DNA from 3 places in the Mesorhizobium sp. LNJC394B00 genome. Region 3 is predicted to be linked to each of the others. Evidence: predicted binding sites of a transcription regulator. Region 3 holds the regulator's gene; each other region holds the start of a gene.
The links. The regulator LexA, encoded in region 3, represses DNA repair genes until DNA is damaged. The targets are predictions, from matches to a motif close to TGTTCNNNNTGTGTTCNG.
Positions count from the first base shown of each region.

Region 1: a site for LexA is predicted at 8,702-8,719, ahead of X751_RS140160 (putative DNA modification/repair radical SAM protein). Genes of this name have one in related genera too.
Region 2: a site for LexA is predicted at 8,581-8,598, ahead of dinB (DNA polymerase IV). Genes of this name have one in related genera too.

Region 1 is NZ_AYWH01000009.1:3,613-14,240, reverse strand. Features, by position in the region: gene X751_RS140115 (alpha/beta fold hydrolase) at 1-584, shown strand, start outside; gene X751_RS140120 (DUF2000 family protein) at 581-988, opposite strand; gene X751_RS140125 (AraC family transcriptional regulator) at 1,035-1,898, shown strand; gene X751_RS140130 (MarR family winged helix-turn-helix transcriptional regulator) at 1,909-2,379, opposite strand; gene X751_RS140135 (GTP-binding protein) at 2,801-3,853, shown strand; gene X751_RS140140 (WD40 repeat domain-containing protein) at 4,102-5,076, shown strand; gene X751_RS140145 (hypothetical protein) at 5,078-5,530, opposite strand; gene X751_RS140150 (aspartate aminotransferase family protein) at 5,686-7,068, shown strand; gene X751_RS140155 (glutamine synthetase family protein) at 7,104-8,489, shown strand; gene X751_RS140160 (putative DNA modification/repair radical SAM protein) at 8,721-9,956, shown strand; gene X751_RS140165 (UdgX family uracil-DNA binding protein) at 9,959-10,628, shown strand, end outside.
Region 2 is NZ_AYWH01000001.1:678,008-688,635, reverse strand. Features, by position in the region: gene X751_RS160145 (ABC transporter substrate-binding protein) at 1-839, opposite strand, end outside; gene X751_RS160150 (ABC transporter ATP-binding protein) at 836-1,618, opposite strand; gene X751_RS160155 (ABC transporter permease) at 1,615-2,406, opposite strand; gene X751_RS160160 (YkoF family thiamine/hydroxymethylpyrimidine-binding protein) at 2,713-3,321, opposite strand; TPP riboswitch at 3,312-3,424, opposite strand; gene X751_RS1000000165235 (GSU2403 family nucleotidyltransferase fold protein) at 3,623-3,970, shown strand; gene X751_RS160170 (hypothetical protein) at 4,243-4,494, shown strand; gene X751_RS160175 (DUF2934 domain-containing protein) at 4,651-4,890, opposite strand; gene X751_RS160180 (hypothetical protein) at 4,983-5,198, opposite strand; gene X751_RS160185 (DUF1236 domain-containing protein) at 5,297-5,626, opposite strand; gene X751_RS160190 (hypothetical protein) at 5,967-6,269, opposite strand; gene X751_RS0132590 (hypothetical protein) at 6,428-6,754, shown strand; partial or broken gene X751_RS1000000167770 (PRC-barrel domain containing protein) at 6,768-6,854, shown strand; gene X751_RS160195 (hypothetical protein) at 7,156-7,377, opposite strand; gene X751_RS160200 (hypothetical protein) at 7,628-8,035, opposite strand; gene X751_RS160205 (hypothetical protein) at 8,190-8,426, opposite strand; gene dinB (DNA polymerase IV) at 8,660-9,901, shown strand; gene X751_RS1000000165225 (hypothetical protein) at 10,187-10,285, shown strand; gene X751_RS1000000165220 (hypothetical protein) at 10,345-10,443, shown strand.
Region 3 is NZ_AYWH01000004.1:231,654-242,281, forward strand. Features, by position in the region: gene X751_RS146990 (AMP-binding protein) at 1-146, shown strand, start outside; gene kynA (tryptophan 2,3-dioxygenase) at 143-979, shown strand; gene kynU (kynureninase) at 1,085-2,332, opposite strand; gene X751_RS146975 (GntR family transcriptional regulator) at 2,500-3,264, shown strand; gene lexA (transcriptional repressor LexA) at 3,468-4,250, shown strand; partial or broken gene X751_RS01000000163910 (ComEC/Rec2 family competence protein) at 4,244-6,701, opposite strand; gene arr (NAD(+)--rifampin ADP-ribosyltransferase) at 6,813-7,229, opposite strand; gene gltX (glutamate--tRNA ligase) at 7,691-9,115, shown strand; gene gltA (citrate synthase) at 9,297-10,628, shown strand.

The sequences.
Region 1 (10,628 bases), on a different contig from region 3:
CCTATTCGCTCGATCGGCTGGGCCGCGACGTCCTTGAGCTGCTGGATGCGCTTCAGATCGCCCGCGTGCATTTCTGCGGGCTGTCGCTGGGCGGCTTCGTAGGGCAGTGGCTGGGTATCCATGCCCCGGACCGCATCGAGCGTCTCATCCTTTCCAACACCTCGCCACATCTCGGGCCGGCTTCTTACTTTGACGAGCAGATCCGTACTGTCCTTGCTGCGAGCGACATGTCGGCCGCCGCGGACATGTTCATGCACAACTGGTTTCCCGCCTCGATGCTTGCCGGCCCAAACCAAACCGTCGACGCGTTCCGCGCGATGGTCCTGGCGACGCCGCCCCAAGGTCTCGCGGGATGCTTCGCCGCCGTACGCGATTGCGATCTGCGCCGGACTGTCTCCCTCATTACCGCCCCCACTCTGGTGATCGGTGGAGAAGACGACGAGGTAACGCTGGCAAGCCACAGCGAGGCGATCGCAGCCAGCATCCCCGGCGCCACGCTTACACTGCTTCCGGGCGTCCATATGCTGAACGTCGAGCGGCCGACTGAATTCATGAGCGCCGTTACACGCTTCCTGCTGAATTAGGCGTGCATGCGGGCGCCCTTGGTGATCTTGTCGACGAGTTTCTTGTCGGCACGCAGCGCGATGCCGACGATCTTGGCGTCCTCAGGGCCGAACTCGGCGAAGACGGCGCGGTTGGCCGCATCGAAGCCGGTGGCAAACATCTCCTCGACATAGGCTGACGCCGTCACGCTCCGCTCCAGCGCCTTCCGGTGGATGGAGTTGAGCGTCGGCCCATCGGCCGAAAGCACGATGACCGGCTGGATGGACAGAGGATTGTAAAGGTTGCCGGCGCGGTCGCGGTAGGGTTCGCCGATAATGTCGGGGAATTGCGCGACGACGCCGCTGCTCAGGAAGGCCGTGACGTTGAGCTTTTGCCAGACGGCGAGATCGTCCCGCAGCACGATTGCAAATTTCGTATCGAACACCAAAATGAGGACTCCGGAGCACGCCCATGAAGGGCAGGGATAGGTGATGACGCACGATCTAGACGGTGAGGCGACACAGGGTCTTGGACGTTCGTGCGCGGATGAAGACCGGATCGTCTCGGCGCCAGGCAGCACCGGCATCGAGCGCATCGAGGCGCATTTCCATGGCAACGCCTTCGACCTGCACCGTCATGATACACTTGCCGTCGGCGTGACGCTTTCCGGTGTGCAGCGCTTCCACTACAGGGGCACTGTCAACCACAGCCTGCCCGGCCAGGTTATCGTGCTGCATCCCGACGAAGTGCACGATGGCGGCGCCGGGACCGAGGATGGTCTGCGCTACCGGATCCTCTATCTGGAACCCTCACTGCTGCTCGACTGCCTCGACGGCGCGCCGCTGCCTTTCGTCAGGGATGCTGTGGTCAGCGATCCTGCCTTGCGTGGCACGCTGCTTTCGGCCCTGTCGCCGCTCGATGAGGAACTGGACGAGCTGTTCGTCGCCGATTTCGTTGCGGAGCTGGCGCAGCATCTGGGGCGTCATGCGGGACAGAAAGCAAAGCCGATGGGGAAGTCGGCCTCGCGTGCGGCAGCGCTGGCGCGCGGCTATCTCGAGGAGAATGCCGAGCGGTCCGTTCGTTCCGATGAGCTGGAAGCCGTCACCGGGCTCGACCGCTATGCGCTGTCACGCCATTTTCGCGCGACCTATTCCACCAGCCCGCATCGGTTCCTGCTGATGCGCCGGCTGCAAAAGGCAAGACGGATGATCGAGGTGGGCGAGCCGCTGGCCGAGATTGCCGTTGGCGCCGGCTTCAGCGACCAGAGCCATTTCAACAGGCATTTCAAGAAAGCATTCGGCCTGACGCCCGGCCGCTGGTCGACCCTGGTGCGCGGGCCTTCGGTAGCCGCCTAGGTGAGGAAGATCAATCGTCGATGTCGCCATCGTCGTCGACAAGCACCAGCTCCTCGTTCGACAAATTGGCCTCGATGCGGGCGAGCAGCTTGAACAGCGTCTTCTGTTCTTTCTTGTCGAGGCCCTTCAACGCCTGCTTCTCGGTCTTCTTCACCGACTTCTCGATGGCGTGGATGATCTCGCGGCCGGTGTCGGTGAGAAAGATATGCGCCTGGCGTGCATCCGCGGAAGAAGCGCGCTTTTCCAAAAAGCCCTGGGCCTGCAGCCGGTTGATGGTCTTGGTGATGGTCGGCGGGCGCACGCCGAGGCGGCCGGCGAGATTGCCGGGCGTCTGGCCGTCCTCGCGGTCGAGCGTCAGCATGATCTGGTCCTGGCCGGCATAGAAGCCGTGCGCCAGAAGCCGCGCCGCCAGCGCGGTCCTTGCCAGCCTTGCCGCCGAATGCAGCCGGCTCATCGTTGCAGTCTTGTCCGCCTTGGCCATGGTGATCCCTCTTCGGCCGTACCGGTGCGTGCAGCATAGACGCAGCCGGCCGGTTGGCAATCGACGATCAAAAAGATTCCGGCTTTCGAAACAGCTTTGCCGGCAAGCATTTGTGGTGCTCGAAATGGTGATGCCAGATGTTTATTTCAGTTAGATGACAAACGAGTTTCCGCCAAGGCGATTGCAACGGTTTGACGCGGCGCGGCTCAGCACAGGTCAACGAAGAGGCGTTTCCAGCGACACGTTGATGATCGGCATCCCTCGCACTCGGCCTCTCGGGTCTACCCATCCGCTTCGTCAATCCTGGGTCAAACACCCAGGCGGTTTGCCTCGTGCAAAAGGCCGGCACACATCCTATATCAGGCCAACAATCCCTTCTTGCGGCCCGCAATTCCGTGGCCCAGCCATTTCGAGGCAAGATATGAGCGAAGCACAGACGCAAATCCCCGTGACCGTTCTCACCGGCTATCTCGGCGCCGGCAAGACGACGCTGCTCAACCGCATCCTGTCGGAAAACCATGGCAAGCGTTATGCCGTCATCGTCAATGAATTCGGCGAGATCGGCATCGACAATGATTTGATCGTGGAATCCGACGAGGAAATCTACGAAATGAACAATGGCTGCGTCTGCTGCACGGTGCGCGGCGACCTGATCCGCGTCGTCGAAGGCCTGATGCGCCGTCCCGGCCGCTTCGACGCCATCGTCGTCGAGACCACCGGCCTCGCCGATCCGGTGCCGGTGGCGCAGACCTTCTTCATGGACGACGACGTGCGCTCCAAGACCAAACTCGACGCTGTCGTGGCCCTGGTCGACGCCAAGCACCTGCCGCTCAGGTTGAAGGATTCCAAGGAAGCCGAGGACCAGATCGCGTTTGCCGATGTTGTCGTGCTGAACAAGACCGACCTGGTGACGCCCGAAGAGCTGGCCAAGGTCGAAGCGACCATCCGCGCCATCAACCCGGCGGCCAGGATTCACCGCACCACGCGCGCCGGCGTGGCGCTGTCCGAAGTGCTCGACCGCGGCGCCTTCGACCTGTCGCGCGCATTGGAAAACGATCCGCATTTTCTCGAGGCGCACGATCATGATCACGACCACCATGATCACGACCACGATCACCACGACCATGATCACGACCATCATCATCACGATCACGCGCATCCCTCCGACATCCATGACGTGACCGTGCAGTCGGTGTCGCTGCGCGGCGGCGAGATGGACCCGAAGAAATTCTTCCCGTGGATCGAGAAGATCACTCAGATGGAAGGTCCCAACATCCTGCGGCTGAAAGGCATCATCGCGCTCAAGGGCGACGACGAGCGCTATGTCATCCAAGGCGTGCACATGATCATCGAAGGCGACCACCAGCGCGCCTGGAAAGACGGCGAAAAGCATGAGAGCCGGCTGGTGTTCATCGGCCGCGAGCTTGACGCCGAACGGCTGAAGAAGAGCTTTGACGCCTGCCAGGCGGCTTGATTTCCGGACTCTATGGCGCTAGCGCTGCCCGCTCTTCCTTCTCCCCTTGTGGGAGTAGGTGGCCTCGCGAAGCGAGGTCGGATGAGGGGTGCTCCAGCTCGGCACCGACGGCGATCCGTCCAACACCCCTCATCCGTCTCGGCGCTGCGCGCCGATCCACCTTCTCCCACAAAGGGGAAGGTTGACGCCAGGCCTGGCCGCCTCAATGGCTTCCCGGGAGTGGTGACAGCTTCATTGGAATGGTCCTGATGCCCACAGTTGCTCCCCTCGACCTGGAAGGTCACTGCCTTGCCGCCGTCTTCCTCGACAACGTGCCGCATTATGCGCTGGCCGATGGGACAGTTCATAGGCTCGACAACGGCCACAAGACAATTCAGGCCAATGACGGCCTGCTCTCCACGTTCCATGACGCCGCCAACGACCGCCTGATCACCGGCGGCGAGGACGGCAAGATTTTTGCTGTCACCGCAGGTGGCACCGTCGGCGAATTGGCGAGCGCCGGCAAGAAGTGGATCACCAGCGTCGCCGCCGGGCCGCAAGGCGCTATCGCCTATGCCACAGGCAAGACTGCGTTCGTGCGCTTTGCCGACGGCAAGACCAAAGAGTTTGCCCATCCGCGTTCGGTCGAGGGGCTGGCCTTCTCCCCCAAGGGCATACGCTTCGGCGTCGCCCGCTACAATGGCGCGACGCTGCATTTCCCGGCCGCCGACGGCAAGCCGGTGGAGCTGGAATGGGCCGGTGCCCATACCGGCGTCACCTTCTCGCCGGATGGCGCCTTCCTCGTCACCACCATGCAGGAAAACGCGCTGCATGGCTGGAAGCTCGCCGACGGCAAGCACATGCGCATGACCGGCTATCCCGGCAAGGTCAAAAGCCTGTCGTGGAGCGTGAAGGGCAAATGGCTGGCGAGTTCCGGCGCGCCGGCGGCGATCGTCTGGCCGTTTTCGGGCAAGGACGGCCCGATGGGCAAGGCGCCGCTGGAGCTCGGCACGCGCGGCAACGCCATGGTGACATCGGTTGCCTGCCATCCGAGCCAGGATGTCGTCGCCGTCGGCTATGATGACGGCATGGTCATGGCGGTGCGCTTTACCGATGCCAAAGAGGTGCTGTTGCGCCGCCCGGGCAAGGGCGCCATCACCGCGATGATGTGGGATAAGGAAGAGCGCCGGGTCGCCTTCGGCAGTGCCGCCGGCGACTGCGGCGTCATCGATATCTCGGCGTGACCTATTCGGCTCCGCACGACACCTTGCCGGTCAATTCTTTCGGCTTGCCGTCCTGTTCCGTGTCGGCGGCGTTGTCGTAGACGGCAAGCGTGTACCGGCCGTCATAGACGCCCTCGTCACTGGTCTTGGTCAGGATCGTCAGTTCGACAGAGTTGAATTTATCTCCGAGCTGATGCTCGTGGTAGACGTTCAGCCGCAACTCCTTGTCGTCCAGCCAGTACTGGGTGAGGTCGGAATCCTCGAAGACGGTCTTGCGCAGACTGTCGCCTTCCGGCCGGCCAAGTATCTCGAGATCGCCGCGAAAATTGAAGGTCGGGCCGCCCATACCTCTGGTGACCCCGGCGCCGACCTCGAATTGCACCGCTTTGTCATCGACGGAACACCAGACGCCGCCCGATGCGGAAGCCGCAGCGGCCGACAAGAGTAGCGCAATAGCGCAGATGATCGTCCGCATTTTTCTCCCCAAACCACAGACCCGATCGCATTGGCGCCCGACTGCGCCGGAAGGTCAAGTCTGCCGAACTTGCTGCTGACCCAATGCAGCGCACCAACACGGCCAATTGCGGTTGCCGTCGCCAATTGGGTAGTGTGCCGGCCGAGAGGGATTTCATGCACAGCACGAACAGTTCAAAGGCGTCCATTGGCGGTATCAGCCGTGACCGCATCGCTGCATTGCGGACAAGCGAGGCGAACACCTTCCGCAAGGCGCGGCCGAAATCGCAGGCCAAGGTCGGTAACGGCCTGCCAGGCTTCTTCGGCGGTGTGCCGATGCACTGGATGAACGACTGGCCGACGCCATTCCCGATCCTGGTCGAAAGCGCCAAGGGCGCCGCCATCACGGATATCGACGGCAACAGGCTGGACGATTTCTGCCTCGGTGACACCGGCTCGATGTTCGGCCATTCGCCGCCGCCGGTGGCGCGCGCCATCCGCCGCCAGGCCGGGCGCGGCCTGACCTATATGCTGCCTTCGGAAGATGCGCTGGCCATCGGGCCGCTGCTCACTCAGCGTTTCGGTCTGCCGTTCTGGCAGATCGCCACCACCGCCACCGACGCCAACCGCTTCGCGCTGCGCGTCGCCCGCGCCGTCACCGGCCGCGAAAAGATACTGGTCTTCAACGGCTGCTATCACGGCTCGGTCGACGAGACGATGGTCCGGATGGTCGACGGCAAGCCCGTGAATCGGCCGGGGCTGGCGGGTGAGTTTCGCGACCTGACCAAGACGGCGAAGGTCATTGAATTCAACGATGTCGCCGCGCTGCAAGCAGCGCTCAAGGACAAGGATGTCGCCTGCGTCATTGCTGAGCCGGTGCTGACCAATTCCTGCATGGTGCTGCCCGATCCGGGTTTTCACGACGCCTTGCGCAAACTGACGCGCGCGGCCGGAACGCTGCTTCTGATAGACGAGACGCACACGATTTCGACTGGACCCGGCGGCTACACCAGGAAATTCGGGCTGCAGCCCGACCTGTTCGTGCTGGGCAAGCCGATCGCCGGCGGAGTGCCGGCAAGCGTGTGGGGCATGAGCGACGAGGTCGCCTCGCGCTATGCCGACTACAATCGAACCAAGGAGCCGGGCTATTCCGGCATGGGCACGACGCTGTCGGCGAACCCGCTGCAGTTCGCAGCCATGCGCGCAACGCTCGAAGAGGTGATGACGCAGGAGAATTATGCCCGGATGGATCGCCTCGCCCTGCGGCTCGATGCCGGGCTGACCGGCGTCATCGATCGCTACAATCTGCCCTGGCATGTCGCCCGCGTCGGCGCCCGCGTCGAGTTCATCTGCGCCCCTGGCCCGCTCAGGAACGGCGCCGAAGCCGAGACTGCCCATGCGCCGGAGCTTGAGGCGGCTATCCATGTCGCGCTGGTCAACCAGGGCGTGCTGATCGCGCCCTTTCACAACATGATGCTGATCTCACCGGCCACCACCGGCGCCCAGGTCAACCGGCTGATCACCGCCTTCGCCACGGTTGCGGCAAGGCTGACGGCATGAGACAAGCTGCCAAGCCAAACTCGAGTACACTAATCATGACTTCACCTTCGGGCTCGACGCCCGCCGAGGCGCAAGCCTTTCTCGACGCCCATCCCGAAATCGAAGCCTTCGATATCGTCTTGACCGACGCCAACGGGGTCGGCCGCGGCAAGATCGTGCGCCGGCATGAGCTGAAAAGCATCTTCGAGGGCGGCCGCCACATGCCGATCTCGATCCTCGGCCTCGACATCACCGGCGAGGATGTGCACGAAACCGGGCTGATCTGGACGACTGGAGACGGCGATCTCAGGGCATGGCCGATCCCCGGCACGCTGGTGCCGCTTTACGGCACGAACCCGCCGCGCGGCCAGTTGCTGATGGCGATGTACCATCTCGAGGGACAGCCTATGTCGTCGGACCCACGGCTGGCGCTGGCCAGGCAGGTCGACATCTTGGCGGCCAAGGGCCTCTATCCCGCCGGCGCCTTCGAACTCGAATTTTTCCTGCTTGCCAATGAGCGTGACGCCGACGGCAAGGTAAAACCGGCGGACGCCGTGCTCGACGGCCGCCGCTCGGCCAAGACGGAAGTCTATTCCGTCGACCATCTGCACGGCATGGAGCCGTTGTTTTCCGACATCTATGCCGCGGCTAAGGCGCAAGGCATTCCGGCCGAAACGGTGATTTCGGAATACGCGCCCGGCCAGTACGAGCTGACGCTGAATTACCGCAAGGATGTCATGCGGGCGGCCGACGACCTCGTCATGTTGAAGCGGCTGGTGCGGGCGCAGGCGCGCCGCCATGGTGTTACCGCCTGCTTCATGGCCAAGCCGATCGAAAAATATGCCGGCTCCGGCATGCATTTCCATGTTTCGCTGCAGGACAAGAACGGCCGCAACGTTTTTGCCGAAGCCGGCGGCGAAAGCTGGTCGCTGCCGCTGCTGCAGGGGCTCGGCGGGCTGATCCAGACCATGGCCGAATCGATGCTGGTGTTTGCGCCGCACGCCAATTCCTGGCGGCGCTTCGTCTCGCAGTCCTATGCGCCGGTGGCGCCGACCTGGGGCGTCAACAACCGTTCGGTGGCGCTGCGCGTGCCGGCCGGCGACGCCAAGAACCGGCGCATCGAGCACCGGCCGTCGGGCGTCGACGCCAATCCCTACCTGATCGCGGCAACGGTGCTGGCCGGCATCATCAAGGGTCTGGACGAAGGCCTCGACCCCGGCCCTGAAACCACTGGGAATGGCTATGAAGCCGCTGTCACGCGCACGACCATGCCGGTCGACTGGCGCGCCGCGATCGAGGCGGCGCGGGCCTCGAGCTTCCTGAAAGAGGCGCTTGGCGAGGATCTGCATCGCACCTTCGTGGCGATCAAGCAGTCGGAGTATCTGCGCGTCGCGCGTACGGTGAGCGAGCTGGACTACCACCTCTACCTGCACGAGGTCTGAGAGACCGTTTCGAAATTCTACTCCGGCGGCCATCGATGGTGGTTTCTGCGCTTCCGATGCTCACGGACCAAATGTCCGCTGCGCTTCGGTTCTCGAAACCACCACCATATGACTCGCCAGAGCGAATTTCGAAACGGTCTCTGATTGCCCTGACGGCGGGCGGCGATCACTTTTTCGCCGCCTGCATCAAATGAGGTGGCGCTGCAGCCTTCAAGAACATATCATGAACAGATGAGCGCGCCCACCGTCCGTGAAAAGCTGGCAATCCTGTCTGACGCCGCCAAATACGACGCCTCCTGTGCTTCGTCCGGCTCGGCGAAGAAGGATTCGCTCCAATCCGGCGGTATCGGCTCCACAGAAGGCATGGGCATCTGCCATTCCTACGCGCCGGATGGCCGCTGCATTTCGCTCCTGAAAATCCTGCTCACCAATTTCTGCATTTACGATTGCAGCTACTGCATCAACCGCTCGTCATCGAATGTGCGCCGCGCCCGCTTTAGCATCGACGAGGTGGTGCAGCTGACCATGGACTTTTATCGGCGCAACTACATCGAAGGCCTGTTCCTGTCCTCCGGCGTCATCCGTTCGCCCGACGAGACCATGGCCGAAATGGTGGAAGTGGCGCGGCGGCTGCGGCTGGACGAAAAATTCTCCGGCTATATTCATCTGAAGACCATTCCGGAAAGCTCGGCCGAACTGGTCGAGCAGGCCGGGCTCTACGCCGATCGGCTGTCTATCAACGTCGAACTGCCGACCGATGAGGGCGTCAAGAAACTGGCGCCGGAGAAGAAGCCGGAAACGATCCGGCTTTCCATGGCGAACCTGCGCCGGAAGATGGAGGAAAAAGCCGAGCCGACGCTGAGGACCAAGAAGCGCGAACGCTTTGCGCCCGGAGGTCAGTCGACGCAGATGATTGTCGGCGCCGACAAAACATCCGACGACGGCATTTTGCACACCAGCGCGCGGCTCTATGGCAGCTATCACCTGCGGCGCGTCTATTATTCCGCCTTCAGCCCGATCCCGGATTCGTCATCGTCGCTGCCGCTGCAAAAACCGCCGCTGATGCGCGAGCACCGGCTCTATCAGGCCGACTGGCTGATGCGTTTCTACGGCTTTTCGCAGCCGGAAATCCTCGCCGGCAGCAGCGACGGCATGCTCGATCTCGCCATTGACCCCAAGCTCGCCTGGGCTTTGCGCAATCGGGCGAGGTTTCCCGTCGACATCAACCGCGCCGACCGCGAAGCGCTGCTGCGGGTTCCGGGTCTGGGCACCAAGGTGGTGGCGAAGATCCTTGAAACCCGCCGCCACCGACGCATGCGGCTGGAAGATGTCGGACGGATCTGCCATTCGATCGCCAAGCTGAGGCCCTTCATCATCGCCGAAGGCTGGTCGCCGGGCGGACTCACCGACAAGACAGGCCTGCGCGACACGATCGTAAAGTCCTGCGAACAACTGTCGCTGTTTTGACCATGCAGCCGGCTCAGCTCGACCTTGCCCGATACACTGTCCGGCTAGCGAGCCAGACCGATTTCGCCGGTTGGCGCGATGCGGCACGGCGTCTGGCGCTGAATGAGGTCCGGCCTGAGGATATTAGTTGGGGTGTCGGGTCCGACGCCAATGATCCTCAAGATGCCTTGCCGGCGGTGCCAGAGGGCGCGCAGCTTACCGTCCCGCGCGAGTTCATCGCCCATGCCGAAACCGCCTTCTGCCACTCCGACCCCGGCCGGTTTGCCTTTCTCTACTGGATGCTTTGGCGCCTGCGCACTGAGCCGAAACTGCTGGCGATCGCATCCGATCCCGACACCAGGCGGCTCGAAGCCATGGAAAAGGCGGTGCGGCGCGACAGCCATAAGATGCATGCCTTCGTACGCTTCCGGAAGATCGGCGACGGCGAGAACGAGCGCTACGTCGCCTGGTTCGAGCCGGAGCATTTCATTGTCGAGCGCAACGCGGATTTCTTCGTCCGGCGGTTCACCGGCATGCGCTGGACCATTCTGACGCCCTATGCCTCCGCCGACTGGAACGGCGAAAGGCTGGCGATCGGGCCGGGTGCGGCCAAGGGCGATGCACCCGATCAGGACGACACCGAGGCGTTGTGGCGGACCTATTTCGAAAACATCTTCAACCCGGCGCGGCTCA
Region 2 (10,628 bases), on a different contig from region 3:
TGTCCGTCGACCAGCATTTTCAGCGAAGCGTGGATCAGCGCCGGGTCGGTCAGCGCATCCCTGTTGGAAGCGATCAGCAGATCGCCGGCTTCCTGCGGGTGATCGCAGGCAAATTGGTAGCCGCGCCGCGTTGCCTCGACGAAGGCCGATGCGGCCTTCGGGTTTGCCTGGAGATATGCATTGCTGGAGGCGATCAAGGTGGTGTGCTCGTCGGGCACGCCGTAATCGGCGTAGCGGAAGCCGCGCTGCCTGACGCCTTTCAACTCGGCAGCGACGCCTTCCCAGGTCGAGACCTCCAGCGTGAAGTCGACCGAGCCGTTGGCCAGCGCCTCATAGGCCGAGGTGCCGAGCGTCACGGTCTCGAAAACGCCCTTGCCGCCATCGTGGCGGATGATGGTCGAGATCAGCGTGTTTTCCCAGGCGCTGCCGAAGCCGCCATAGGTCAGACCGTCGAGATTCCTGGGACTCTTGATCTCGCCGCGATCCGCGTTGAAGACCAACCGGCCGGTCTCCTGCTGGACCACGGCGTAGACCGCCTTGAGATCGGCGCCGGCAGCCCGCTGGGTGAACAGGCCGACGCCGGCAATGCCGAAATCGGCGATGCGGTTGGCGACCAGCGTGCCGGCGCCAGTATCGCCATAGGGCAGGATCTCAACATCGAGCCCGGCCTCGTTGTAGAATCCTTTGTCGCGGGCAACGAACAGGCCGACATGGTTGGTGTTGACCGTCCAGTCGAGCGCGACGGTGATTTTTTGCGCAGCCGCATGAGCGCGCGAGGCCAGCGGCAATCCGGCGGCCAGCGTCAGCAGCAAAGCCTGCCGGCGTGTGAATTCGGTCATGAAAAACTCCTTTGAGCGGTCTGCGGAAACAAGCCCCGGTCAGTCCCGGGATTGAGCAGCGTGTCGAGGATGTCGGCTTCGAGCGCGGCGGCCTGGCGCGCGGCATCGCTGCCGGTGGTGCGCGGGCGCGGCAGCGGCACGGCAATCTCGCCGATGATGCGGGCCGGCCGCGCCGACATCAGATAGATTCGATCGGAGAGGTAGACGGCTTCGCGCACGTCATGGGTGATCAGCAGCGCGGTCCAGCGGTGGCGCTGCCACATGCCTTCCAGCCAGCGCTGCATACCCGCGCGGGTCAGTGCATCCAGCGCGCCAAAGGGCTCGTCGAGTAGCAGCATGTCGCGCTGCTGCACCACGGTGCGCAAAAGGGCGGCGCGCTGGCGCATGCCGCCGGAAAGCTCGGCCGGCCAGGCGCGCTCGAAACCGGCAAGGCCGAACTCAGCGAACAATGGCGCAACGGACGCGCGCGCCTCGCGGCGCTTCATGCCCTGCACCTCCAGCCCCAGCGTCACATTGTCGATGACGCGTCGCCACGGCATCAGCGCGTCGCGCTGCGGCATGAAGGCGAAGGGGCTGCCCTGCAATGGCGCGCCGTCGAAGCGCATGTCGCCCTCGCCTTTCAGCGCGCCGGTCAGCAACTGGAACAGCGTCGACTTGCCGGCGCCGGAAGGGCCGAGGATGGAGACGAACTCGCCGGCCGCGACATGAAGCGAAATGCCGGCGAGCACCTCAAGCGCGCCGAAGTTCTTCCTGATGTCCCGGAGTTCGAGCCGCGTCATTGACGGTTCTCTTCTGCAGCTTCAACCTTGCGGTCGCGGCTTTCGCTCCCTGCATTCTCCCAAGGCATGGCGAAGCGCTGGACGAGCACCGCAATGGCGAACAAGACAAGCGTGAGCGCGGCGCTGACGGCGACCGCGGCGAGCACCAGATCGGGCCGAAAGTTGTTCTTGGCATTGAGCATGTAGATGCCCAGCCCCTTCGCCGCCCCCGCATATTCGGCGAAGATCGCGCCGACGACGGCATAGGTGATGGAGATGCGCAGCCCGGCGAAGAAATAGGGCAGCGCCGAAGGCAGGCGCGCCAGCCAGAAGATACGCCAGCGCCCTGCCCCCATGGCGGCGAGCATCTGCGAAATCTCCTTGCTGGTCGCAGCAAAACCTTCGACCAGCGCGACCATCATCGGGAAGAAGGTGACGAGCGCCACAAGCAGGATCTTTGGCATCAGCCCGAAGCCGAACCACAGCACGATGAGCGGCGCGATCGCGACCAGCGGCAAGGTCTGGCTGACGATCAGCAGCGGAAACAGCGCGCGGCGCAGCGGGGCCCAGAAATCGACCAGCGCCGAAAACACGAAGGCAGCGACCAACGAGCAGGCGAAGCCGGCTGATGTGGCGCGGATGGTGGGCAGCGTGTTGTCGGCCAGGGCGGCGCGATGCTCCCAGGCCTGCTGCAGCACGCGCGACGGCGCCGGCAGCACGGTGGGGGCGACACCGCCATAGCGGGCGTAGAGCTCCCAGGCCGCGAGGAGCAGGGCGAAGGCGAAGGCGGCGGGGATGGTCTTGGCGATGCCGGCGGCTAATCTCCCCCCTCGAGGGGGAGATGTCGCCGAAGGCGACAGAGGGGGTCGTCTCGCATAGAGCGCCCACGCCTTGCCGATGCGAAAAGGACGTCGGCGCTCCACGCGCTGGGACCCCCTCTGGCCTGCCAGCCATCTCCCGCTCGAGGGGGGAGATTCGTGGGCATCGCGGTCTTCGCCAATCGCCAATGGCTCCCCTCCTCTTTGTGCTGAGGGGTCAGAGGCATCTCCTCCACGCAATGGGTCAGATAAACCAGCCACGGCAATATCCTCAAGGAACGACGCTTGAGCCGCGGCTCAGACGGCGCTCGGGCTGTTCGCCGAGATCGTGATGTCGAGGGTGACGTGGCCGGCGCCGGGGCCGAAGCGGCAGAAGGCCTCGTTGAGCGTGGCAAACACGGCACCGGCATCGCCACGCAATTTGGTGCAGAAGTTCTTTGAGCGCTCAAAGACGCCGGACTGTTTCAGGAAATCGATGCAGCCGTAGATCTCGTCCATATGGTCGCCCGTGCCCATAACGTAGAGCGAGAACTGCGCCGCCACCGGCTGGCCGGTCGACGGCGTGGCCTGGACAGCGCGGATCGCGGCGATCTTGCGCTCGTCCAGCGGAATGGCGGGGCCGCCGGTCTCGTCGGAGCGGCAGATCGGATCGTCGGGCTCGCCCGGACAGCCGCGCGAGACCGCCGCCGAAAGCACGCAGTGCTTGCCGCTTTTGGCCGCCGCGACGAACAGGTCGCGCATAGCGGGAAACAGCACCTCGGGCGGCCCGACCATAAGCGTCGAGATGTCGTCGATCTCGATCCGCAGCCGGTCGCGCCACGGATCGAGCGCGCCGAGCGCGCCAAGGATGACGCCGACGAAATCGTCGGTCATGGGATAAAGGGAAATCTGTGCGCCTGAAAACATCGCCCGCCTCGCTCCGCTGGTATTATCCAGATCAGCTTTAGGGTCCGAAGGCTTGCCGCCCTCATCTCAGCCCCGACCATACGGAGCACCCCTGTGGATGAGCGGGTTAAAGCACCGTTCGCGGCATTGGGGAAGCCGTTTGTTGAGGCACTGCGGCAAAGTGTTTTGGGCCAGACGTGCCGGGCGCCCGGGCGTTAACAGACGACTCGTCAGTTCGTTGCGTTATAAGGTTTCCACGAATTTCTTATAACTGCGTTGAAATTCAAGCTGATAAACGTAATTATAAGAAAACGGCAGATTTCTGGATCTCCTTATCCGCGACCCCATCCGGACTGCGCTCCTGCATCGCTCGGGCTTGCCTGTGCTGGTCCCCTCGCCCCAGCGCTACGCCATCCACAAGCTGATCGTCGCCTCGCGACTCGGGCCGAGCGCTGGGGCCAAGCGGGAGAAGGATCTCCATCAAGCGCGCCTGCTGACCCAAGCGCTCGAAGCCACACGTCGCCAGGACGACCTTGCCTTCGCCTTCATGGAAGCGTGGGACAAGGGCGAAAACTGGCGCGAGACGATCCGGCGCGGCCTGAACCTGTTCGAGGGAAACAGTCAACACCGTCCTGGGAAAAGCCCTCCGCGAGATTGGTGCGACTCCTGAAGGATTCACGATGCGTGATTAGCTGAAGCGACCGCTGCTATATTCATTGCCATCGTCCCAACTGTACGAAATTGGCTTGACGCTGATTCGTACATAAAGTACGATATCTCTTTTCGCAGAGAGGAATGTCCTTGAGCACAGCGAACCATGTTGCCTTCGCCGATCTCTCTCGTCCTTTGCTGTCACCCCCGTCGTTGCCGCCGCCTTTATTGCCGCCCCCTTTGTTGCCCTTGTCATTCGATCAGTGCCAACGCCTCGCCGGGGCCTGGCGAATGGCCAGCCAGGACATCGCCGACGACATCCGCTTCATCCGCCAATATCTGAAAGTCGTTGCCGAGAAGGACGAAAGGCTGTCGACCGGCACCCTTGTTCACAGCCGCGCCTATGTCGAGGCCTGCGCCGGCTGGCTGCCACAGACTGTAACGCGCTATCTGCGCCACCTGCGCCAGATCACCGAATGCGAACTGGCCATGACAGCTGCCGGGATTCGCTTTGCGCTGTCGAGTTATGCCTGGCAGGCATGAGGGGCGGCTGTCGCCAAACACAAGGAATTGCGCTGCCCGTCGCAGGCGCAATTCGTCAGGTTGAGAGGCTCGGGCGCGCCTGAACGGCGGGCGCGAAGGATGGCCCGGCCAGCGAATTCCGGCCTTGCTTTATTTCGACTGGCCTTATTTCTGGCCTTATTTCGATTTGGCTTTGCCGGACTTTGCGGCGGCAGGCTTCGCGGCCTTTGGCTTGGCGGCTGCCTTGGCGGGCTTGGCGTCAGCTTTCTTCGCCGCCTTTTTGGGCTTGGCGACCGCGCCATCGACTTCAGCCGTGGCCTGCTCCCAGTGTTCCTGATGCGCGCCTTCAGGCCGGCCGGCCTTTTCCCAGATCTCGTGCGCGCGCTGGCGAATGCGGTCCTGTTTGTCGTCCGTCACTTAAGCCTCCGTGGTTGGGTCCGGTCGGTTGGTCCAGATTCCACGAAAACATTAGCCGAAAATTCGACCGGCGTCTTGAGTGACGAGACATCTCAGCGCGGGTCGGAAATCACCGCAACGCCGAGCAGCGCCGCTTTCTTGACGATCAGCCCGGCGAGGTCGGCATCCGAACGATCGGTGCCGGTGCGCTCCCGCAGGAGCGCGATCGCTTCCTTCATCGATAACAGCGCCGTGTTGCGCTCGGCCAACAACTTGTCGCAACACGCCGCAACATTGGCGGAGTTCGGGGTCTCGACATGCGGCAACATGGCAATTCTCCTTTCATCATGTTCGTCATTCGGCCCTGCCGCCCTTTTGGGAAGAACGACAGGGCCGTATCACCGATGAATGGTTAGGTTGTCGAGCGTTACTCGACCACCTCGACAATCCTGCGCGTGCTGGGGTCGACCAACACGGTATGGTTGTCGACGACGGCGTATCTGTACTGAACGTCGGGAACCTCCTGCAGCTCGACAGTGTCAGGCAAGGCAGTGCCGACATTCAATTCGACGCCGAGCAGATTGACCGAGGCAAGCGGATGTTTCTTTACGTATTGGTGCACGACCGTGCGCTGTTCCGGGGTGATGATCACCTGCTGCTGTGCCGGCTGCGTGACGATGACCTCGTCGGCGGCGGCAATGCCGATACCAGCGATCATGGCGAGCCCGGCGACGGCGGGAATAAGGATGGTTTTCATCTTCGTCTCCTGTCGTTGTTGGCGAGCTCCGCCGTGTTCCCGCATGAGGCGAAAACAGCGCAGATCGAGGTGGCGGGCTCCTGGAGGCAAACGCAGCCGGTACGGTCTTGTTCCGCAAGCGGAGACTAAATTGATCGGCTTCCGGTCATGCCAGCAGAACCCGCACCCGCAAGATTCGCATTGAAGCACAATCCCTCAGGAGACCTTCGACGTGGACGATGCACGGCTCCAAATTCCGGTGGCGATCGCGGCCGGCGCCGGCATTGATCCGGTGACCGCGTGGCCCGGCCAAGACCGGAACCGACCGCCTTCGTGCCACGCCGTGAAGTTCAAGCAAAGGTCATTGCTTCGGCGGCTGCGCAGGCACCTCGCCAGGCTTGATCACCGGCGTCTTGCCTTGGTCCGGCGGCGGCTGCGTCATACCCTGGTCACCACTGGGCGGCGGCTGCAGCACGCCGCCGCAGGGACCGAGCGTGCTGGTCGATTCGCCACCGCCATTGGCGACCGGCGGCTTCTGAGCATCGTCCTGAGGCTGCGCCTGGCAAGGCGCGGCAGGGCCGTTCCGGTCGCCATTGTCCTGCGCAGCCGCCGGGTCGGCCAGCGCCAAGAGCAGCACGCATGGGATGAGGGGGAAAGTCTTCATGGTCCAGCTCCTCTGGATTCATCTCCTTGGCAAAGCAGACTAGTCCTTGGCAAAGCAGACTGGCGGCAATTGGTTCCACGGAGATGGTGGTTGCTGGAACCTGGCAGCCGGAAGTGAGTTCCACCTTCTCGACGCTAAGCCGCCCAGAGGAGGCAATCATGGAACGAAACAGAAAACCCAATGACGAGGTCGAGGCGCCACCGAGCAAAAACGATGCCCGCGACAGGATCGCCAATGATGAAGTGGAAGCGCCGACGCCGGGTCGGCAGGATTGGGACGCGCTGCGTGGCGCAACGGTCCTGCCCGACGGAGCAGATGAGGAAAGCCTGCCGGACACCACCGGTGTCGAGAAGGAAGGCGAACTGCCCGAGGAGGATGACGACAACCCCTACCAGGACAGTGACGATGCCTTGCCCGACGACGCCGAGGAAGCCGCCATTGGTCACGACCTGGCGAGGCGCGGCGGCCCGTTCGACGACGTGTAAGGCAGCGACCGCGGACTTTCGAGAGGTTTCCCGGGACGTCCACGCCGTCACCAGTTGGACCAAGGATGAGCTGAAGGCGATGCCGGAGCATCGCGATTGATATTTCGAAGGATCCGGCTGGTCGGATCCTTCGTTTAAGGCGCCTTGGCGGTTTGGTTAAATTTAGCCCTTGTGGTCAAGGACTGGACGGCGACGGCGACACACCTTCGACAGCCGCGAGGCAGCCGAGAGCACGAACGCGAAGTCCAATGTTCCAAGCGCCGTTGAGGCCGCTCGCCTGAAATCTTCAAAGTGCGCAAGAGATTGTCCGCCGCAGGCGGTGCGCACACGCTCCAGTATCGCAGACGACCGGCGTAACGGCCCATCGACCGCCGGCACTTAGTGCCGACGGGCGCATGGCTTCAATTCGACCCGGGATCGCCGAGCGCCTCGGTGACGAAGGACGCCGCGATCAGGTCGTCGGCGTCGAGGCGTAGGGAGCCTTCGACACCTCCCATGATGGCTGCGACCTTCTGGAAGGTCTGCATCTCGTGTTCAGTAACGCTGGCGTCTCGCATCCTGGCTTTCAGATCGGCGATGCGTCGGCCCAGTGAGGCCGACGTTCCGATTTCTCTGTTCGACATGGTGTCCTGCTCCTCCCCCAACCCATGCTGTGGACTCAAGGCTGCCTATATATAAGGCAGCGCGAATACAGTCGCCGCAACGCGCGATATCTGGGAAGGTTCCGGCGCCAAATAGTCACGAAATAATACGTGTGGGGCTCATGGTCGCCCACGCGACGGTAGACACCGCAAACCAGCGGCTGTCCATCGGGCTGGCCAACCCGCGTCGCGGGTCGCGAACGCGGGTCGGACTTGATCGCTGCGCGAACAGTCAGCGAGAAGCCGGCACCACGCCGGACACCGAGCGCGCCGTTTCGGGCGAAAACACCACGAAAGCAAAAACCAGAACGGCAGCGGCGACGATGAGCGAGCCGCCGGCGACGATCGGTTCAAGCGCCGGGTTTCCCTGCAGCATCACATACAGCGCCGGCAGCATGATCACCAAGCCGAGAGTGTAGAGCCCGTAGTGGATCATGGCGACGCGACGCGCCGCCTTTTGCGGATTGAGCGCGTAGTAGCCGCCGAAGATGGCGCTCGTCACCCAACCGAGCAGATTGATATGCGCGTGCGCCGGAAAAGCGGCGTGGTCGCCCGAGATCGCCATCTGCAGGCCGGCCGCAATCCCCAACATCAGGAACAAGATGGCAGTTTTGAAAAAGAGTTCTGAAACCCTCGGCATGTCATTTCTCCCCCTATGCGGTCTGCGACCGCTTGCGACCTGGAGAATACACCCACGCGCAGAAATTTTCCACGCCCCGGTTATGGGGCCATGCCTGCACAGCTTTTTGCACGCTGTTCGACTTTTCTGGCTGCCACAACCCGGCGCCGCCCCGCTACGGCGTCAGCAAGATGTCGGCGCCCGCTCGCTCGTCGAACACCACCGCGCAGCCGCGCCCCAGCGCCACTGCCGACAGCGCGTTGGCCACCGTCTCGTCCGGCGATACGAAATCACCGGTCAGCACTCGCAACTCCTCCACCGCCCTGGCCATTGACACGCAGTGCCCGGCAACGCGATCGCTCGTGCAGGCGTCAATGACGCTGACGAGGTCGATCATCTCGAAATGGCCCATACCGGCCTCCACAAAAACAGCGTCCCGTCGCGGATATGAACGCCGAGGCGAGAGACAATGTTCCGCAGGTCCGATGCCCAGGCGGAGCACTCGACAGCCCGACCTGGAACGGGCCGGCCGGCGACAACCGCTTCGCTTGACAATAGGCCCTGTTTGTTCTCTATTTGTTCGGCAAAAACGCCTCTCACAACAGACGCGGCTAATGCTGCAACGCCGCAAAGGGAACGGTCGGGATGGAGCCCGCCATCCTGCATGCGGATCTCGACGCCTTCTACGCCTCGGTCGAGCAGCTGCTCGACCCGGCGCTCAGGGGCAAGCCGATCGCCGTCGGCGGCGGCGTCGTGCTTGCCGCTTCCTACGAAGCCAGGGCTTTCGGCGTGCGCGGCGGCATGCCCGGACGACGCGCGCGCGAGCTTTGCCCCGGACTGATCTTCGTCGGCGGCCATTTCGCCGACTATCAGCGGCTGGGCGACGCCGCCATCAAGGTGCTCGACGATTTCACGCCGCTGGTCGAGCGGATTTCCATCGATGAAGCCTTTGCCGACGTCGCCGGCTGCACGCATCTGTTCGGGCCGCCGGCCGAGATCGCCGCCACGGTGCGTCGGCGCGTCCGGGCAGAGCTCGGCCTGCCGATCTCGATCGGCGTGGCGCGCACCAAGCATCTGGCCAAGATCGCCTCGCAGGTGGCCAAGCCCGACGGGCTGGTGGTGGTCGATCCGGACACCGAACTTGCCTTCCTGCATGATCTGCCGGTCGGGCTGATGTGGGGCGTCGGCCCGGCGACCAGAGCGCGGCTGGCCGAGATCGGCATCGAGACCATCGGCCAGTTGGCAAAGACGCATGGTGGGGCGCTGCGAAGATTGCTCGGGCCCGCCGCCGGCGAAAAGCTGGCGTCGCTGGCATGGAACCGCGACCCGCGAAAGCTCGAAACCCACAGGCGGTCGCATTCCGCCGGCGCGCAGTCGGCGCTTGGCAGACGGCCGGCCGAGGCGCGTATCTTCGGACCCGTCCTGCTGCATCTGGCAGACCGGGTCGCCAGCCGGCTCAGGGCGAAATCACGGCCCGGCCGCACGGTGACGGTGCGCGTGCGTTTCGCCGATCTGCGCGCGGTCACACGCTCGCTGACGCTCGATCAGCCGATTTCGGCAACCGCGATGCTGGCCGAAATCGCCGGGGAGCTGGTGCGCGGCGTGCTGGCCGCCAACCCTCGGGAGAAGACCATCTCGCTGCTGGCGATCTCGGTGTCGCAGCTAGAAGAAAGTGCCGAGCTGCAGCTGGAGCTGCCGCTCGGGCTTGCCGATGAAAAGCAGCGGCCCGGCAGCAGGCAAGGCCTGGCGCGCTTTGGCGCCGACCGCGCCATCGACAAGATCCGCCAGCGCTTTTGCAGAGAGGCTGTCGGCTATGGCGCCGTGGCGCTGGAAGCCCGGCGCTCGGTTCCCGATGCCTTCCGCGAACTGGCGGAGAAGGAGCTTTGAGTGCGGCGCGACGGCAAGGCCAATGTTTAGGCTGGGCCAGTCCGCGCTGCATTGCCGCTCTGTTTGAGCAAGCCGACCAACCAGGCCAGACCCGCCGCAGTTTCGGACATTTTTCGCACCGCAACCCGGCCACGCCATGCACGCCCAAGAACAACGCTTTGTCGATGAAGGTGGACTTGCAGTTAGCGCATCGGCGCCAAGAAAAACCGGGATGGGACAGCGAGGCCGCGAAGGTTGACAGTGCCGATCCGTCTGGCATTATCGCGTAAGCTTGGAGGATTCACTATGAGGAAAACCTATTCGAAGCCTGTTCTGGTCAAAAAAGGCAAGCTTTCGCAGGTTACGGCGCTCGCCAATGGAGCGGGTTCCGGCCCGATCGAGTGAGGTCGTTGAGTCGGACTGTCGCCTGATCTGGCGGCCTCGCCTGACACTGGAGATGCGGCATGAAGAAGACCTATTCGAAGCCGGTGCTGGTCAAGAAGGGCAAGCTCTCGCAGGTTACAGCCGACAATGGTAACGGCTCCGGGCCGGTCGCAGTCTAGCAGCCGATTATCCGACGCCTCGTGCCGTCTGGCCGGGAACAGGGCTTTGGGTGCCCGACGTGGAGAGTGGAAAATGAAGAAAACCTATCTGAAACCGGTGCTGGTCAAAAAAGGCAAGCTCTCGCAGGTCACCGCGAACGGTGCTTCCAATCCGCGATAAACCCTTTCACCCCGATTAATCGCGA
Region 3 (10,628 bases):
TGACCGTCAAACGCCTGCAGGACCACGTCAAGGCAACGATCGCGCCCTACAAATATCCGCGTTCGGTGAAGTTCATCGACGCCTTGCCCAAAACCCAGACCGGCAAGATCCAGCGCTTCCGGTTGCGCGCGGAGAAGAGCAATTGAGCCAGCCGCACGATCCGGCGTCCGATGGCGCGCAGATGTCTTTCAAGGAGCGGATGTCCTACAGCGACTATCTGCAGCTGGACAAGGTGCTCGATGCGCAGGCGCCGCTGTCTTCTGCCCATGACGAGATGCTGTTCATCATCCAGCATCAGACATCCGAATTGTGGATGAAACTGGCCCTCCACGAGATCGGCGCCGCGATCCGCTCGATCCGCGCCGACCGCCTCGAACCGAGCTTCAAGATGCTGTCGCGTGTCGCGCGCATCTTCGAGCAGCTCAACAATGCCTGGGACGTGCTGCGCACGATGACGCCCAGCGAATACACCGAGTTTCGCGACGCGCTCGGCCAATCCTCGGGCTTCCAGTCCTGGCAGTACCGCGCCATCGAGTTCATGGCCGGCAACCGCAACCTAGCCATGCTCGGGCCGCACAAGCACCGGCGCGATCTTACGGACAGGCTGGAAGCGATCCTGGCCACGCCGTCGCTGTACGACGAGGCGCTTCTGCTTTTGGCGCGCAATGGCTTCGACATCGGCGCCGATGCCGGGCGCACGGACTGGCGCGAGACGCGCGGTGAGAACGAAGACGTGCTGGCTGCCTGGCAAACCGTCTACCGCGACCCGCAGCGCTACTGGATGCTCTACGAACTGGCCGAGAAGCTGGTCGACTTCGAGGATTACTTCCGCCGCTGGCGCTTCAACCACGTCACAACGGTCGAGCGCATCATCGGCTTGAAGCGCGGCACCGGCGGCACCTCAGGCGCCTCCTATCTGAAGAAGATGCTGGAGGTCGTGCTGTTTCCGGAGCTCTGGACGGTCCGCACCCGGCTCTAGAGCATTTCACCGTTTAACGGAAACGGCGAAATGCTCTAGCTCTTTGATTGACGCAATGTCGGACGGAAAACCGCTTCACACTTTTCCTGAAATTGCTCTAGTTTCTCACGTAACCGCGGTCTTCACCGCGAAGCGGGCGTCCTGCCAGGCGCCGGTGCGCAAAATATCCTCCAGCGCTTCGACCGCCTGCCAGACATCGCCATAACCGACATAGAGCGGCGTGAAGCCGAAACGGATGGTCGACGGCGCCCGAAAATCGCCGATCACGCCGCGCTCGATCAGCGCCCGCATCACCTGATAGCCATGCGGGTGGAGGAACGACACCTGGCTGCCGCGCTGGCTGCCGTCGCGAGGACTTTCCAGTTCAAGCCGGTAGGCGCCGCATCTGGCTTCGACGAGCTGGATAAACAGGTCGGTCAGTGCGATGCTTTTTCTGCGCACCGCCGCCATGTCGACGTCGTTCCAGATATCGAGCGCGCCCTTGAGCGCCCGCATCGACAGCACCGGCTGCGTTCCGCACAGGAAGCGGCGGATGCCGCTGCCGACGGCAAAGCCCTGCTCGAAGGCAAACGGCCGCGCATGCCCCCACCAGCCGCTGAGCGGCTGGCTGATATCACCATGGTGGCGCTCAGCCGCGTAGATGAAGGCCGGCGAGCCCGGGCCGCCATTGAGGTATTTGTAGGTGCAGCCGACGGCGAAATCGGCATTGGCACGGTCAAGTTCGACCGGCAAGGCGCCGGCCGTGTGGCAGAGATCCCAGATGATCAGCGCGCCGGCGTCATGTGCCTTGCGCGTCAGCGCCGTCATGTCGCGCAACTGGCCGGATTTGTAGTTGACGTGGTTGACCAGGATGACGGCAACGCTGTCGTCGATCAGCTCCTCGATTGCCGCCGCGTCGACGCCCTCCAGCCGCAGCCGCGTTCCCGGCCGGGTCGAGGCGACGCCTTCGGCCATGTAGAGGTCGGTCGGGAAACTGTCGCCCTCGGCAACGATGACCGACCGATCCGGCCGCATGCCGAGCGCTGCGTGCAGCAGCTTGTAGACGTTGATCGAGGTTGTGTCGCAGACCACCGTCTGCCCATCAGCCGCGCCGATCAGTCGCCCGAGCTGATCTCCGAGTTCCACCGGCATGTTGAACCAGCCGGCGGTGTTCCAGGCGCGAATGAGGTCGTGCGCCCATTCCTGCGTGGCGGCCTGCTGCAGTTCGCTGAAGACGACCGCTGACGCGGCGCCCAGGGAATTGCCGTCGAGATAAATCACGCCTTGCGGCAAGACAAAGCGTTCGCGCATGGAGCGCAGCGGATCGGCGGCATCCATTGCTTCGATTGTAGCGAGATCGGGTGTCGTGCTCATGATCCGGCGCCCCTCCATGGACAAACGCGCGCGGCGGAGCCTGCCGCCCAAACATGCCGGCGATCTTGAGTGGTCGCCCTTGAACTGTCAAACATTATATATAATTCACCCATTGAAAGGCTTTGATATATAATGATCCGCCGAGCGTTTATGTCTGATGGATCACGATGCTGGGTGACGAGCAGACCTCGAAGACGGAAGCGGCCTATCGCCTGCTCAGGCGCGATATTCTTGCGACCCGGCTGGCGCCTGCCGCGCCGTTGAAGCTGAGCACGCTGCGCAACACCTACGGCATCGGCTGGACGCCGTTGCGCGAGGCGCTGTCGCGGCTGGAGGCGGAACGGCTTGTGACCGCCATCAGCAACCGCGGGTTTGCGGTCGCTCCCGTCTCTCGGGCGGAGCTCGAGGATTTGGCGCGTGCGCGGCTGGTGGTCGAACTGCCCCTGCTGGTGGAATCGATCGAGGAGGGCGACCGTGAGTGGGAAGACGCGGTCGTTGCCGCCCACTATCGTCTCTCACGGTGCGGGTCTGTTCTCGACGATCCATCGGATGATGCGGTCGACGCGTGGTACGAAAAACACGATGCCTTCCATGCGGCGCTGCTCAGTGCCGCGACATCCAGCTGGCTGCTGCGCTTCAATGCGACGATTTCCGACCAATTGCATCGCCATCACCGCTTTCTGGGTCTGGCCCCGACGCTGCGCGCCGCCGCCGGCCGCACGGATGGACACCGGAAGGCCGTGGCGGCCCTGCGCGACGCCGTGGCGATCGAACACCATACCGCCCTGATGGAAGCGGCCCTCGATCGCGACGTCGAACGTGCGAAAACTCTGATGACCGCTCACATCGGCTACACGCTGCAGGTCTATGCCCAGAGCGAACCCGGCGCGGATGCTGCGCAGCCCCGTCCGAAAAGGAAGCGGCGGTCGTAGCCGACGCGCAGGGCACTTTGGCTTCGTTTCACCCGTTGCCGGCAAATGGGCGCAGGCGGCGCCCGCAGCGCCGAACGTTACGCTGAACAAAACGTCAACACATTCATTAAACTTTAAAAGGTTGCGGAACACAACTGGAACAGATAGTGTTTGTTCTGGGTTTGTTTTTTCTGATTCTGATTTCAGAACCCTTGGGGGCCGCGATGCTGACGCGCAAACAACATGAGCTTCTGATGTTCATCCATGAACGCCTGAAGGAGAGCGGAATCCCGCCGTCCTTCGACGAGATGAAGGAAGCGCTCGACCTCGCCTCCAAGTCCGGCATCCACCGCCTGATCACGGCGCTTGAGGAGCGCGGTTTCATTCGCCGGCTGCCGAACCGGGCGCGCGCGCTGGAAGTGCTGCGGCTGCCCGACTCGATCGCACCAGGCCTCAATGCGGCGAGGAAGTTTTCGCCGAGCGTGATTCAGGGCAGTCTTGGTCAAACCGGCCAAGGGCAAGGCGGCCAAGGACAAGGCGCGATGGGCCAAGGCGGTCTCGGCCGCCAGATCAAGCCGGGCTCGCCGTCGCGTTCGATGTCGGCCGGCAATGACGATGCCGTTTCCGCGATTTCAATCCCGGTTATGGGACGCATCGCCGCCGGCGTGCCGATCGACGCCATCCAGCATCAGACCCATTCGATCTCGGTGCCGCCCGATATGATCATGGGCGGCGAACACTACGCGCTCGAGGTCAAGGGCGATTCGATGATCGAGGCCGGCATTTTCGATGGCGACACGGTCATCATCCGCAATGCCGACACAGCCAGCCCCGGCGAGATCGTGGTGGCGTTGGTCGACGATGAGGAAGCGACCCTGAAACGCTTCCGCCGCAAGGGCGCCTCGATCGCCCTGGAAGCCGCCAACCCGGCCTACGAGACCCGCATTTTTGGACCGGACAGGGTGAAGGTGCAGGGCAAGCTTGTCGGATTGATCCGGCGCTACTGAGCCGGCTTGGGTTTGTACTTTTCACGCTGGTTGTAAGGCGGCAGGCCGCGCGCTTCGCGGGAGAAGCGGCGTTGCTCGTGCCAGGGGCGATACGGCTTGTCGACGGCGAAGCGGATGGTTGGCGCTGCAGCTGCCGATTGCGGATCGAAGAAGACGGCGGCGCTGCCGTCGCGGGCCAGCTGTTTCTTCGTCACGACCAGCACCAGCGGGTCGCGGCACGGATTGTAGGCGGTGGCGTCATCGATGACGATCAGGCTCGCGAAGGCACAGGCCGGCCGCGCCGTCTTGCGGTCTTTCGCAAGCGCCACAATGGCTCCGGAAGGGTGCCGGGCGATACAGAGATCGCCGGTGCAATAGAAGGGCGAGCCGGGCGGCAGATCGAGCGGATCGAGATCGAACCGCGTATCTGTTGCCTCGAAAATCTCAGGTGGGATAATGGTTTCGGCCCGCAGCGCCCGTTTCCAATTGTCCGTGGTGAATTCGTTGGAGCGTTCGCGGTTGAGGGCGAGTTCGCCGCCACCGATCGGCATGGCCACCAGATGCGCATCCTCGGATATGAGCACGTCGGGCGTAAGCACCTGCGGCTACCGTCAACAGGCCGGCCAGCGCGAAAGGCACGGCCGCCAACCTGAGCCAGGTGGTGGCCATGGTGGCGATGACGAGGGCGACCGCCACCAACAGCACCGAGCGGATGGAGATCAGCCCGACGGCGTCGACCGGCGAGCGCTCGGAAATCCAGGCCGATATAGCGATCATCGCCATCAGACCCTTGCCCATCACATAGAGGAACGGCCCGTCGGCGCCGAACGGCATCGCCAGTGCGCTGAGCACGGCAAAAGGCATGACGATCAACGAAACAATCGGCATCACGGCCAGATTGGCGATCAGGCTGAGCGGCGACACACGCTGAAAATGCCAGATGGCGAACAGCAAGGTTGCACTGCCGGCGATGATCGAGGTCATGGCGAGGCTGCCCATGGCCAGCGCGAATTTTCGCGACAGGAAGCCGACGAAGGAGCGCTTTGCCGGCGGCGTTCTCACCTTGTCGGCGCGGTAATCGGCCCAGCCGGCATAGGCGCCGACAAGGGCGGCGGTGGCAGCAAACGACATCTGGAAGCTGGGACCGACCACCTCGTGCGGCGACACCAGGATGACGGCAATGGCGGAGATCGCCAGATTGCGCATGGTGAGTGCGGCGCGATCAAACAGCACGGCGACAAGCATGACCGCCAGCATGATGAAGCTGCGCTCGGCGGCAACCACGACGCCTGAAATGACGAGATAGGCGGCGATGGAGACGAGTGCTGCCACTGCTGCATATTTCTTGACTGGGCGGCGCGAAGAGAAATCGGGAAACAGCGCAAAGGCGCCACGCAGCAACACCATGATGGTGCCGGCAACCAGCGCCATGTGCAGGCCGGAGATGGAGATGATGTGGTAGATGCCGGTGCGCCGCATCGCTTCGTTGACCTCGTCCGGGATGCCGGCGCGCACCCCGACAATCAACGCCGCGGCAATCTCGCCTTCGGCGCCGCCGATTTTGCCCCTGATATGGTCGGCAATGTTTTCGCGCGCGTTCTCGATTGCCGAGGAGAGCCGCGCGGTCAGCGGCGGCGGTCCCTGCGTAGCAATGGTTTTCGGATTGCCGAGAAAGAAGCCGCTGCCGCCGAAACCGGTGAAATAGCTGTCGAAGGAGAAATCGTAGCTCTCCGGCCGCACCGGACCGGTCGGCGGCAACAGCCTGGCATAGCCGGTGATCAGGGAGCCGGCGGTCATATCGGCGGGAACGGTCCGCGCCGAGAGCCTGACCCGCTCCGGGGCGTAGCGCAGCTCGGGGTAAGCGGTCGAAACCACATCGAGCGTCAGCCTGATGCGGCCGCTTTCCATCTGTTCGAGACTGACGACGCGGCCGGTCAGCCGTGTCTGAATCTCGGAGCCGAGCATCTGCGTTCCGGCGCGCCAAGTCTCGACTTTGGCGGCGACGACGCCGAGCGCGCACAGCATCGCGGCCATGCAGAACAGATGCGTCCTCGGCCGCGATCGCGTGGCGAGGGCGCAACATGTCGCCAGCACCACAATGGCGATTGGCTGCGCAAAGCCGGGCTCGCCGGCCAGCGAGAAATAAATGATGACGCCGGCCGCCAGGAAAACCGGCACCAGCAGGAAGGCGACGCCCCGGTCGAGCTCCGTGTTGGCGGCCACGGCAAGGCTGCGGCGGAGCGCGGGCCATGACGGACGGCGAAGCCGTCTGCGCAGACGGGCGATAGATCCGGGCGCTGTGACTTGCGCCGGCAACGCGTGACCGGGCAGCGCAGGCGCGACGCCGGGATGCGGCTCAGGCAGCGCGAGGGGCAGCGGCTCGGCATAGGGACTATCGGCAAACAGCGAGCGTTCGCTGACGCTTGCCTCGGCGCCTTCGCCTTCCTTCGTGCCCCGGCCACGTCCAGCCATCGGGTCTGCCCCTTGCGCCCCAGACCCCTATGCTACATGAACGCGCAAAGCGCGAAAGTCCGCGTGATCACGTCCACCGCGCCGGAATCGACCATCACCTGGCAAGGACGCTCAATCCTCAATCATATCCTGGCCCTCCGCTCTCACGCGAGCAAGCCCATCGTGCATTGCCTTCAATTGTTCCGGTGTATGACCCTGCCATTCACCGAGTTCACCCTGGATGAGCAACGGATCACGGGAGCGGTAGGATTTCGTCGGATTACCGGGAAATTTTTTGTCGGTCAGGTTAGGGTCATCCATAAAAAACCCCGTCGGCTTTACGATGTAAATCCTTTGACGACCGTCACCCGTTGCAAGCTCTGCTCCCCAGATGGCGGCTTCCAGTGTCTGGGTGAAATAGATCCATGACAGTGGTTTACCTCTGAAATTGGAAGGGTGGCCGACGCTCAGCAGATCCCCGGGTTTCAAATCCGCCCGGGTACCATGGTAGAACGGATCACCCTCCGTATGGTCGGCGTTTTCGGTCATCGGTAGTCCTTCTTTCAATCATGCCTCCTTCGTGGCGAGACCGACCTGCACACAGTTGCGGTGTTCACGATAATGATTGCAGAAAGGTCAATATGCGTGACCAAGCCAACGCTGTCACGGCGGCGTTGTAGTCGGGCAGTGCCGCATCCGTGAAGAAATGTCCGCTCGTCAGAGGGGGCTACCACCGTCGCAGCGATGTTCCAGGCACTGTGACGGACGCTGCAGCCGAATGAAACCCAGACATTGACGCTGCTGCCAAACGAGGTTGCGCGGAGGGCGCGAACAGATTTTGTGCTACAAGGCTCCAGCGCCAGTTGACGCAACCGATAATTGCCGACGTGCCCCGGCCACGTCCAGCCATCGGGTCTGCCCCTTGCGCCCCAGACCCCCTATGCTACATGAACGCGCAAAGCGCGAAAGTCCGCGCGATCACGCTCGCTTTCCAAGGTTCCGAGAGTTCCATGTCCGACACGGTCGTCACCCGTTTTGCCCCCTCGCCCACCGGCTATCTGCATATCGGCGGCGCGCGCACGGCGCTGTTCAACTGGCTGTACGCCAAGCACACCGGCGGCACGATGGTGCTGCGCATCGAGGACACCGACCGCGAACGCTTCAACGAGGCGGCGACACAGGCCATTCTGGATGGGCTGACCTGGCTCGGCCTTTCCTGGGACGGTGAGGCCATATCGCAGTTCGAGCGCGCGCCGCGCCACCGTGAGGTGGCCGAGGAGCTGGTGCGCCTGGGCAAGGCCTATTACAGCTACGAGACGCCTGCCGAGCTCGAGGCGATGCGCGAGGCCGCACGCGCCAAGGATCTGCCGCCGCGCTACAACGGCCAGTGGCGCGATCGTGCCCCCTCGGAGGCGCCTCCCGGCGTCAAGGGCGCCATCCGCATCAAGGCGCCGACCGAGGGCGAAACCGTGGTGCACGACCGTGTGCAGGGCGAGGTGCGCTTCCCCAACAAGGACCTCGACGATTTCATCATTCTGCGCTCGGACGGCAATCCGACCTACATGCATGCCGTCGTCGTCGACGACCATGACATGGGCGTCACCCACATCATCCGTGGCGACGACCATCTGACCAACGCCGCGCGCCAGACGGTGATCTACAACGCCATGGGCTGGGACGTCCCGTCGATGTCGCATATCCCGCTGATCCACGGCGCCGACGGCGCCAAGCTGTCGAAGCGGCACGGCGCACTGGGTGTCGAGGCTTATCGCGCCATGGGCTATCTGCCCGAGGCACTGCTCAACTATCTGGCAAGGCTCGGCTGGAGCCATGGCGACGACGAGATCATGTCGATCAAGGACATGATTTCGTGGTTCGACATCGGCGATGTCAACAAGGGTGCGGCGCGCTTCGACTTCGCCAAGCTCGAGTCGATCAACGGCGCGCATATGCGCAAGATGGCCGATGCCGAGCTGTTCGACATTTTCGTCGCCACTCTGCCATACCTCGAAGGCGGATCTGCTATCGCCGCCCGTCTCGACGACACCAGGAAGGCGCAGTTGCTGGCCGCCTTGCCGGGCCTGAAAGAGCGCGCCAAGACGCTGGTGGAACTGGCCAATGGCGCGGCCTTCCTGTTCGTCGAGCGGCCGCTGCCGATCGACGAGAAGGCGGCAGCACTGCTCAGTGCCGACGCGCGCGCGATCCTGCGCGGCGCACATGCCGCTTTGCAGACTGTTTCGGGCGATTGGTCGGCTGCCGCGGCTGAAGCCGCGGTGCGCGAGTTCGCAGCGGCCGGCGGCCACAAGCTCGGCGCCGTGGCCCAACCGCTCCGGGCGGCCCTTACCGGCCGTAGCACCTCGCCCGGCGTGTTCGACGTGCTTGCCGTGCTTGGCCGCGAGGAAAGCCTGGCGCGGATTGCGGATCAAATCGATTAGGAGCGAGCTGGCCCAAAAAGATTGGCATTGAAAGGCGGGTTTCGCAGTGCAACATTAGGCCTTGGCCCAATCTGGCACGCACCTCCTAAAATGCGGTGGCGAGTTCGCGCATTCCGGTGATTTCGACGTGTCGTTTGCAGGAATTGCCTTGCCGGCATGAGGAACATGAAGGAGTTTGAGAATGAGCGAAGCTGCGACAAGACTGGAAACCGGCAGCAAGACGACGCACCCGTCGACTGCCACGCTCGAACTGGCCGGCAAGACGCATGAATTCAAGGTGCGAAGCGGCTCGGTCGGGCCCGACGTCATCGACATCGGTGCGCTCTACAACACCACCGGCGCCTTCACCTACGATCCCGGCTTCACCTCGACGGCGAGCTGCGAGTCGGCGATAACCTTCATCGACGGCGATGCCGGCATCCTGCTTCACCGCGGCTACCCCATCGACCAGCTGGCCGAGCATGGCGACTTCCTCGAAGTCTGCTACCTCCTGCTCTACGGCGAACTGCCGACCAAGGCGCAGAAGGACGATTTCGACTACCGGGTAACGCGCCACACCATGGTGCACGAGCAGATGTCGCGCTTCTTCACCGGCTTTCGCCGCGACGCGCATCCGATGGCTGTGATGTGCGGCGTGGTCGGCGCGCTGTCGGCCTTCTATCACGACTCCACCGACATTTCGGACCCGTATCAGCGCATGGTCGCCTCGATGCGGCTGATTGCCAAGATGCCGACGATTGCGGCCATGGCCTACAAATACCATATCGGCCAGCCCTTCATTTACCCGAAGAACGAGCTGAACTTCGCCGCCAACTTCCTGCATATGTGCTTTGCGGTGCCGTGCGAGGAATACAAGATCAATCCGGTGCTGGCGCGCGCCATGGAGCGCATCTTCATCCTGCATGCCGACCACGAGCAGAACGCCTCGACCTCGACCGTGCGGCTTGCAGGCTCGTCGGGCGCCAATCCGTTCGCCTGCATCGCCGCCGGCATCGCTTGCCTGTGGGGCCCGGCGCATGGCGGCGCCAACGAGGCCGCGCTCAACATGCTGGGAGAAATCGGCCATGTCGACCACATCCCGGAATTCATCGCCCGCGCCAAGGACAAGAACGATCCGTTCCGGCTGATGGGCTTCGGCCATCGCGTCTACAAGAACTACGATCCTCGTGCGAAAATCATGCAGAAGACGGCGCATGAGGTGCTCGGCGAACTCGGCATCAAGGACGATCCGCTGCTCGACATCGCCATGGAGCTGGAAAAGATCGCGCTGACCGATTCCTACTTCATCGAAAAGAAGCTCTATCCGAACGTCGATTTCTATTCCGGCATCACGCTGAAGGCGCTGGGCTTCCCCACCACCATGTTCACCGTGCTGTTCGCGGTCGCGCGCACCGTCGGCTGGATCGCGCAGTGGAAGGAAATGATCGAGGACCCGCACCAGAAGATCGGCCGCCCGCGCCAGCTCTATACCGGCGCCCCGGAACGCGACTACGTGCCGATTGCGAAAAGGTGA